Regions from separate parts of the Thermoanaerobacterium thermosaccharolyticum DSM 571 genome, predicted to be linked through region 1. Evidence: riboswitches for the same ligand, from Rfam matches in the RefSeq annotation. Region 1 holds a riboswitch; the other holds the start of a gene.

Region 1 (4,441 bases):
AAAATATTTTTCTATAACGTCAAATGATATGTTTGCTGTAAGTATCGCATTATATATACCTTCACCTGTAAATGGATCAGCAAGCCTTGTAGCATCTCCAATTAAGATAACTTTATCATTGTTATAAGTCCCATCTTTTCCATTCGGAAATGACAGTTGATGCCCGTATATTTTGCATTCTTCTACATTGCCAACTACATTTTCGTCAATCATATTAGAAAGATTTTCCTTTATTTTTGATGTTTTACTTAAAAAAGTTCCAACGCCGATAGACAATCTATCTTTTTTGGGAAATACCCAGCCATAGCCGTATTTTATTGCGTTAAAATCTACTACAACTTCACCTCTCACTTTTTCAATATCGCATTTATCAACATATACCTCTGCTTCAAGAGCAATACCTTTTTCTCCATTTAACAAATTTGCCTTATATGCAACAGTACTGTTTATTCCATCCGCACCTACTAATATCCTCGTTTTATACTGACCTCTATCTGTTTTCACAACGACTTCCTTGCCATCTCTGTAAAAGTCTAAAAATTTTTCCCCATCATGTACATCACAACCGCTCTCAACTGCCTTGTCTATTAAGTATTTATCAAATTTAGTCCTATCCACTTGATATATGATAGGTTTTTCAGTCTCTAGGACTACTGATTTATTGTTTGGAAATTTAAAAGCAATCTTATATGTGGTATCCTCCACATAATCACTTATATCAAGATCTAACATTTTATAGCACCTTGGCGTTATTCCGCCGCCACACGCTTTATATCTCGGCATAGTAAACTTTTCTATCAATAAAGCTTTATATCCTTGAGCTGATAATCTTCTGGCTAAGGTAGATCCTGCAGGTCCACCGCCAATGATAATTACATCATACATCTTTTTCACCTCATATTTAATTATAATTGCAAGGCTTAATAAATAAAAGCCGCACATCAGATATTTTAAATTTTATAGGCATATAAATATATGAGGTGGTTTTATGTTAATAAAAATATTCAGAGTCTTTTTCATACCATATTTTACGTCCCTTGGTGTTGTTATTGGAGGCACTATATTCGGCTCTCTTTCATCACTTTTCATATTTGAGTCTCCAATAAAGATAATCAATTCTATATTAAATGACATAAGGCTTTGGGCTATACTCGTCGGGCTTGGAGGTTCCTTCACAACAATAAGAGGTCTTGAAATAGGGTTAAGCGGCGAATTTACGCAGCTAGCAAAACAAGGTCTAATCCTTTCTGGTGCTTTTCTAGGTTCTTATTCCGGGTTTAAATTGATTACGTGCATAATAGGTGAATTTAAATGAATAAAATCACATCATTCGTAAGTGTCTTTTTAATAGGTGTAATTATAGGGGGATCAATTGTAAATGTGGCAAATGGCATCGTGATCGAAAAAATATCATTTGAAAGAGATGCATATAAATTAAACAATGCAGCACTAAATGAAAAAATAGAAAAATTGAATGAATCATTAAAGAATCAATCCTATAGAGTAGTAACTGATATAAAACCTTATGTTTCTAATAGTGACAGTAAAATCAGAATAGAAGTTGAAAAATATATTAATGAAAAGTTGAAAGATATTTATGGAAAGCAAGTTGAAAAAATTAATCCTGATTTAATTTTTAATATCTTTGAAGGGCGCATTTTATCCATCGAGAATAAAAAAGTATCTTTAAAAGTGAAATACATAGTAATCAATACGACACTAGAAATATACGTAACTGCACAGACAAAAGAATAAATTGATGTACAAAAGATGAATAGCAAGTTAACTTGTTATTGACATTAACAATTAACGAATATATAATTAATTTAACAATTTAATATTATAAATTCAAAACTCATCAAGAGTGGTGGAGGGACTGGCCCTATGAAACCCGGCAACCGTCATATTTTTATGAAAATGGTGCTAATTCCTGCAAAGCGTTTAGCTTTGGGAGATGAGAAGATGTGAATATTTACGCCTCTTCTCAGGAGGCGTTTTTATTTTACGCTGAAGGAGGTACAAAAATGCCGATAAAAATTCCTGACGGACTGCCTGCAATTGATATTTTAGCAAAGGAAAACATATTTGTGATGGCTGAAGAAAGAGCAATTCATCAAGATATACGTCCTCTCAAAATCGCAATCCTAAACTTAATGCCTACAAAAAGCGTCACAGAGACGCAGCTATTAAGATTGCTAAGCAATAATCCATTGCAGATAGATTTAACATTTCTCTATACTGCGTCTCACAAATCAAAAAATACTGCAGCGGAATATTTAGAAACATTTTACAAGACATTTGATGATATAAGAGATGAAAAATTTGACGGCCTTATAATAACAGGAGCACCAGTAGAAACATTAAATTTTGAAGATGTGGATTACTGGCAGGAGCTTAAAAAAATAATGGAATGGAGCAAACACAATGTGTACTCTACATTTCATATCTGCTGGGGTGCTCAAGCAGGCCTTTATTACCACTACAACATTCCTAAATACCCATTAAAAGAAAAAATGTTTGGCGTTTTTTTACATAAAGTATCCAAAAAAAATGTCGATTTACTAAGGGGATTTGATGATGTATTTTACGCTCCACATTCAAGATACACAGAAGTAAGAAAGGAAGATATACAATTAGTTGATGATCTTGAAATACTTGCTGAATCAGATGAAGCAGGGTTATATATAATAAGCACGAAAAATGGCAGGCAAATATTTGTCACAGGTCATTCTGAATACGATCCATTGACACTTAAATTTGAATACGAAAGAGACTTAAAAAAAGGCATCCCTATAAAAGTTCCTAAATATTATTTCCCGGGAGATGACCCAAACAATGAGCCTATTGTAAAGTGGAGAAGCCATGCAAACCTGCTTTTTTCAAACTGGTTAAATTACTACGTATATCAAAAAACGCCGTTTGACATAAACTCCATTGAATAGACATTATATTTGTGCAGGGATAGAAATGTCGATAATCTTCTATTCCTGCATATTTTTATATATATCCTGCAAAATTATTCATTGACTTTTTTACTTCTCTGTGCTAATTTAATTATGCTATTTTAAAATTTATAGAAAGGAATCATATACATGGACAAAGCACAAAAGCTCAAAAAAGACATAGGTTTATTTATTGCAACAGCATTGGTGACAGGCAACATGATGGGGTCTGGCATATTTATGCTTCCAGCTACATTAGCATCAAAGTCCGGTCCCGGCGCAACAATACTTGCCTGGCTTATTACCGGCTTAGGGTCAATCTTTCTTGCGTTATCATTTGCAAACCTTGGTTCGAGGATCCCAAAAGCAGGTGGTCCATATGAGTACTCAAAATTGGCTTTTGGTGACTTTATAGGTTTTATCAATGCATGGCTTTATTGGAACGGTTCTTGGATCGGAAATGCTGCTGTCGTCATCGCAGTCGCAAGCTATTCAAGCGCTTTATTCCCAATTTTATCCAAAAGCCACCTTGCAGCTTTTATATATGCAAGTGCTGTGCTATGGATTTTTACAATCATCAATATAGTAGGTGTAAAAAGGGCAGGTTCGACTCAAACAGCTATAACTGTCTTTGAGATTTGTTTATTTCTATTTTTTATAGCTGTTTCAGCCATACATTTCAAAACCAGCAACATCTTGCCATTATTTCCGGCAGATAAAGGCATTGGTACGCTGTCAGCAGCCGCTACTTCCACATTGTGGGCATTTGTAGGACTTGAGACTGCGTCGATAACTGCTGAAGAAATCAAAAACCCTGAAAGAAACGTAAAATTAAGTACGATTTTCGGTATATTGATAGCCGTAGTTATGTACCTTGCAATAAATATTTCTGCAATGGGTGCAATGCCTCAAAACGAACTTGCTAAAAGTGCTTCGCCAATTGCTGACATACTTAAGCAGTTTTTAGGAAAGAACATCGCAAATGTGATAATCATAGGTTCTGTTATAAGTGTACTTGGAACAACAGTAGGTTGGCTTTTATCAACAGCCCGTGTGGCGTATGCAGCAGGAAAAGACGGATTGTTTCCTGAAATTTTTGCTCAAGTACATCCTAAATTTAAAACACCTCATACATCATTGATTATAGGATCTGTCTTGGTCAATTTGCTATTATTGATGAATTATACGAAGTCCTTGGTTTCAGCATTTACATTCATAATATTGCTGGCTACGCTTTCTTTCTTGCCTGTTTACGCTTTTACAGCAGCATCTGAAATCATGCTTCTCATAAAAAGAGATAAGAAGGTAAATGTATTAAGCTTCATCAAAAATTCATTTGTGCCGCTTTTAGGCTTCATTTACGCAATATGGACAATATACGGTTCGGGAGCCGAGACCGTCATGTACGGATTCATAATGCTTATGTGCGGAATACCATTCTATATATATATGAAATACAAAAATTCAGTAAAATTGGATGAAGTACGAAAAGTCTTAAA
Region 2 (4,441 bases), 1.4 Mb from region 1:
TCTCTTCCCAAAAGCTTCTCTTTTATTGAATCAATTTTTTCTTTGTCAATACTGTCAATATTCACAAAATCCTCCAAAAGAGAATCAATAATCTCTTTTGAATTTTTGCCGAAGACATCTTTAAATTTGAGAGAGCTGCACAATTCAATAATTCTTTTACCGTATTCTGCTATGTGCAGAAGCTCTTTATATTTATCGCCTTCTGCCTTTCTGCTGGAAAAATCCATTATGAAGTCTGTATTTAATGCATCTTTTAACTTTTTGACGTCATCGTCTAAAAGTAATGGATTGACAATTACCGTTTTTTTGTCCTTTATATCAAGAGGTATAGTAGATACAATTAAGTCAATATCATATCTATCTTTAAAATCTTTTACTCTAAGGCTTGAAACGGTATCTACAATGTTTAACTGCGGAAACATCTGAAGCTTTGACAAAAGCATTCTGGATGTGCCGATTCCACTTGCACATACTACTAGAATATTATGCCTTTTCGTTTTGTCATTTTTCCTTGCTATAGCTGCTCCAAAATGCATCGCAATATAGCCAATCTCATCATCTGGAACATCAACATCAAGCTTATTCTTCAATACATTTGCAATTAATATACACCTTTCAAACAGTGCACTATACCTGTCTTTTATATCGTTTATAAGTGGATTCCTTATTGCAAGGCCCATCCTTAGTCTAAAAATCGTAGGTCTTAGATGAGTCTTTAAACCACTTAAAAGCATTGAATCATCTCTAAAACTTGTGCCAAATACTCTTTCAGCAACGTCTATCATATCGTATAAAACTTCATTTACAAATTCGTCATTTACATCTTCCGTGTTTGCTCTATATCTGGCACCTTGAAGATGAATTGTTATATAACCGATTTCATCTTCAGGAATAAAGACATCAAATTCTTCTTCCAAATATTTAGCAAGCATTTCTGCAAATCTGTACTCATCTGATTTTTTAAGTTCAAGAAGGCTTTCATTACCTATTTTGATCTTTTCGCCTTCTTTTATTCTCTTTAACGCCAATGCCAGGTGAACTGTAAGCCCCATATAAGAGCTTTCAGCCAGCTCGTAGTCCAGTGATTTCTCTAATCTTTGTATAGCTTTCTCTATCTTCAAAACTGTGTCATAATCAATAAGTCGCAATAGCCTGTCATTGATGTCCTCACTTAATCTGTTTATATTATTGTACCCTCTATTTAAAAATTCCATTAAGTCTTTCGTCGCAACATTGTCATAGAGAAAATTTATTATAGCCTTTCTTATATTGCTTTCATCACCTTTTACATATATGCCAACACCTGGCTTAGTCACAATTGTGACTTTTTGCCTACTTAGCCATTTATCTATTTCTTTTATGTCATAGCTAATTGTAGCAGTTGTGACATTGTACTCTCTTGCAAAATACTCCAGCTTAACAGGCTCTTTCATTTGTAGTAGCTCTGAGAGAATTAACTTTCGCCTTTTCTCAGCATCTACACTAGGACGATAACCTATAACATCAAAATTAAATTTCTCTATATCGCTGTCAGCACCTTCTACTGCCAAAACACCTTCATTGTTTTTCAACTTTAAGTTGTAATCTTTAATGTATTCATTTATGGCATTTATCTCTCTATAAATTGTTCTTTTGCTTAATTTATAATTAGCGACGATATCGTCTAAGCTGGACATCTCTTTTGACATAACTTTTTTTAAAATCTCTAGTTGGCGCCCACTTAATTCTTTCATAAGATTTTGTCCTTTCGTCTATGACAAATTATTAATAAGTTAACTTATCTTACATTTATATTATAAGCGATTATTCTCATAATTCAACATAAACTTGTAAGCACTGTGTCAATATGAGAATGACATAAATTTAATATCTACGAGTATGAAAATTTCGCTTGACTTTTCATTTTTAATCCTATATAATCATTTTAACAATTTAAAAATGAAATTATTCTCTTATCCAGAGAGGTGGAGGGACTGGCCCGATGAAACCCGGCAACCGGCACGAAAGTGCAATGGTGCCAATTCCTGCGGCTTTAATGCTGAGAGATGAGAGAGGATCTAACCTCTTTCATTGGGAGGTTTTTTTTATTGCATTTTTTAACTCTCCAAACTTTTCATAAAGAAGGTGAAATACATTGATAACAATTAAGAATTTAAGCAAAGTATACAGCACAAATGGAAAAGATGTAGTTGCACTCAAAGACATAAATTTAACAATAAATGATGGTGAAATATACGGCATAATGGGCTTAAGCGGCGCTGGCAAATCATCATTAATAAGGTGCATAAACATGCTTGAAAAGCCCACAACGGGAAGTGTCTCCATAAATGGTACTGACATGACAAAGTTAAGCCCAAAAGAACTTCGTGAAATGAGAAAAAAGATTGGCATGATATTTCAGCATTTCAATCTTTTGATGAACTCTACAGTGTATGAAAACATAGCTTTTCCTTTAAAAATCTCAAAAGCTAAAGATTCTGTTATAAAAAAGCGAGTAAACGAGCTTCTTAAAGTCGTTGAACTTGAAGACAAGAAATACGCATATCCTTCGCAACTATCTGGTGGTCAGAAGCAAAGAGTCGGCATAGCAAGGGCGCTTGCCAATAATCCCAATATAATTTTATCAGATGAAGCGACATCTGCATTAGACCCGACGACGACAGAATCAATATTAAACTTGCTGAGAAATATCAACAAACAATACGGTATCACAATAGTCGTCATAACACATGAAATGTCAGTCATAAGAAACTTATGTGATAGAGTCGCTGTTTTGGAAAATGGCGTTATCATCGAAGAAGGAAATGTAATAGACATTTTTTCCAATCCTTCTACGGAGACGTCGAAAAGATTTTTAAAAGATATGATAGCAGAGCTTCCACCAGACATCCTCATAGACGACGAGAATCCAAATGAAGAAATATTGCGTCTGTCATTCTTTGGAAACAGCAGCAACGAGCCTGTAATATCGCATATGATAAAAAAATTCGACGTTGACGTCAATATAATCTCTGGAAATATAGAAAGAGTCCAGAACTCCCAAATAGGAAATCTCCTTATAAAGATTAATGGAGATCCAAGTTCTATAAAAGATGCAATAAAATTTTTAGAAAAAAACAGCCTTAGAATAGAGGTGCTTAAAAATGGTATCATCTAGTAACACAATACAATACTTAATAAACTTATGGCAGCTTTTGGAGCAGCCTTTGTGGGAATCACTGTATATGGTATTTTTCTCTACCCTTTTTTCTGTAATAATAGGTCTACCGCTAGGAATAATACTGGTAATAACAGATAAAGGCCATTTATCCGAAAATATAAAACTAAACCACATATTGGGTACCATCATTAACATTATGAGATCAATACCATTTATAATTCTTATAATTGCAATTTTCCCACTTTCAAGGCTCATAGTAGGTACTACAATTGGACCAACAGCAGCAATAGTACCTCTGTCAGTTGCGGCTGCCCCTTTTGTAGCCAGAGTAATTGAGTCATCGCTGAAAGAAGTTGATTGGGGTGTCATAGAAGCATCAATATCTGTTGGTGCAACAATCCCACAGATAATATTTAAAGTCATGATACCAGAGTCACTGCCCTCACTGATATTGGGTATAACACTTACAATCATAAATATTCTCGGCTATTCTGCTATGGCAGGTGCTATTGGAGGGGGTGGTCTTGGAGATTTAGCTATAAGGTATGGATATCAAAGATTTGAAACAGATGTACTCATTGCAACAATAATCGTTTTAATCGTCTTTGTAGAAATCGTACAAAGATTAGGAAACTACCTGGCAAAAAAAGTTGATAAAAGATGAAAGGATGGTATAGATGAAAAAAATAATATTATTGATTACATTAATATTAACATTATCATTCGCCCTTGTAGGATGCACTAAGGCAAATACTAATGAGACCAACTCAAATGCAGGTACTAATTCAAATAAAATGACAAAAATAGTTGTAGGGGCATCCCCAAATCCTCACGCAGAAATACTTAATGTAGTAAAGCCAATTTTAGCAAAAGAAGGAGTAGATCTCGAAATAAAAGAATTTACTGACTATGTGACTCCTAATACTGCATTAAACGACAAACAAATAGATGCCAATTTCTTTCAGCACGTTCCATATCTAGAAGACTTCGAAAAGAAAAATAATATGAAACTGGTGCCACTAGTCAAAGTACACGTAGAACCAATGGGAGCATATTCAAAAAAGATAAAATCGAAAGATGAAATAAAAGACGGTGCAACCGTGGCAGTGCCAAATGATGCTACAAACGAAGGAAGAGCATTACTACTTTTGCAAAAACAAGGTTTAATAAAGTTAAAAGATCCAAATGGACTCACACAGACACCTAGAGATATAGTCTACAATCCAAAGCATCTAAAATTTGTAGAGCTTGAAGCACCTCAATTACCAAGGACACTTCAAG

The links. Region 1 has a riboswitch for S-adenosylmethionine ahead of metA (homoserine O-acetyltransferase MetA). Riboswitches for the same ligand answer to the same signal wherever they lie in the genome.
Region 2: it holds a riboswitch for S-adenosylmethionine, as region 1 does, so the genes downstream of both, TTHE_RS10465 (methionine ABC transporter ATP-binding protein) here and metA (homoserine O-acetyltransferase MetA) in region 1, are expected to answer to the same signal.

What each region holds. Positions count from the first base shown of each region.
Region 1 covers NC_014410.1:730,532-734,972, reverse strand. Annotated here, with positions in the region: gene TTHE_RS03595 (NAD(P)/FAD-dependent oxidoreductase) at 1-885, opposite strand, end outside; gene TTHE_RS03590 (YtrH family sporulation protein) at 989-1,315, shown strand; gene TTHE_RS03585 (sporulation membrane protein YtrI) at 1,312-1,755, shown strand; SAM riboswitch class I at 1,853-1,961, shown strand; gene metA (homoserine O-acetyltransferase MetA) at 2,025-2,942, shown strand; gene TTHE_RS03575 (APC family permease) at 3,093-4,441, shown strand, end outside.
Region 2 covers NC_014410.1:2,092,031-2,096,471, forward strand. Annotated here, with positions in the region: gene TTHE_RS10460 (BglG family transcription antiterminator) at 1-1,733, opposite strand, end outside; SAM riboswitch class I at 1,950-2,052, shown strand; gene TTHE_RS10465 (methionine ABC transporter ATP-binding protein) at 2,135-3,157, shown strand; gene TTHE_RS10470 (methionine ABC transporter permease) at 3,144-3,824, shown strand; gene TTHE_RS10475 (MetQ/NlpA family ABC transporter substrate-binding protein) at 3,838-4,441, shown strand, end outside.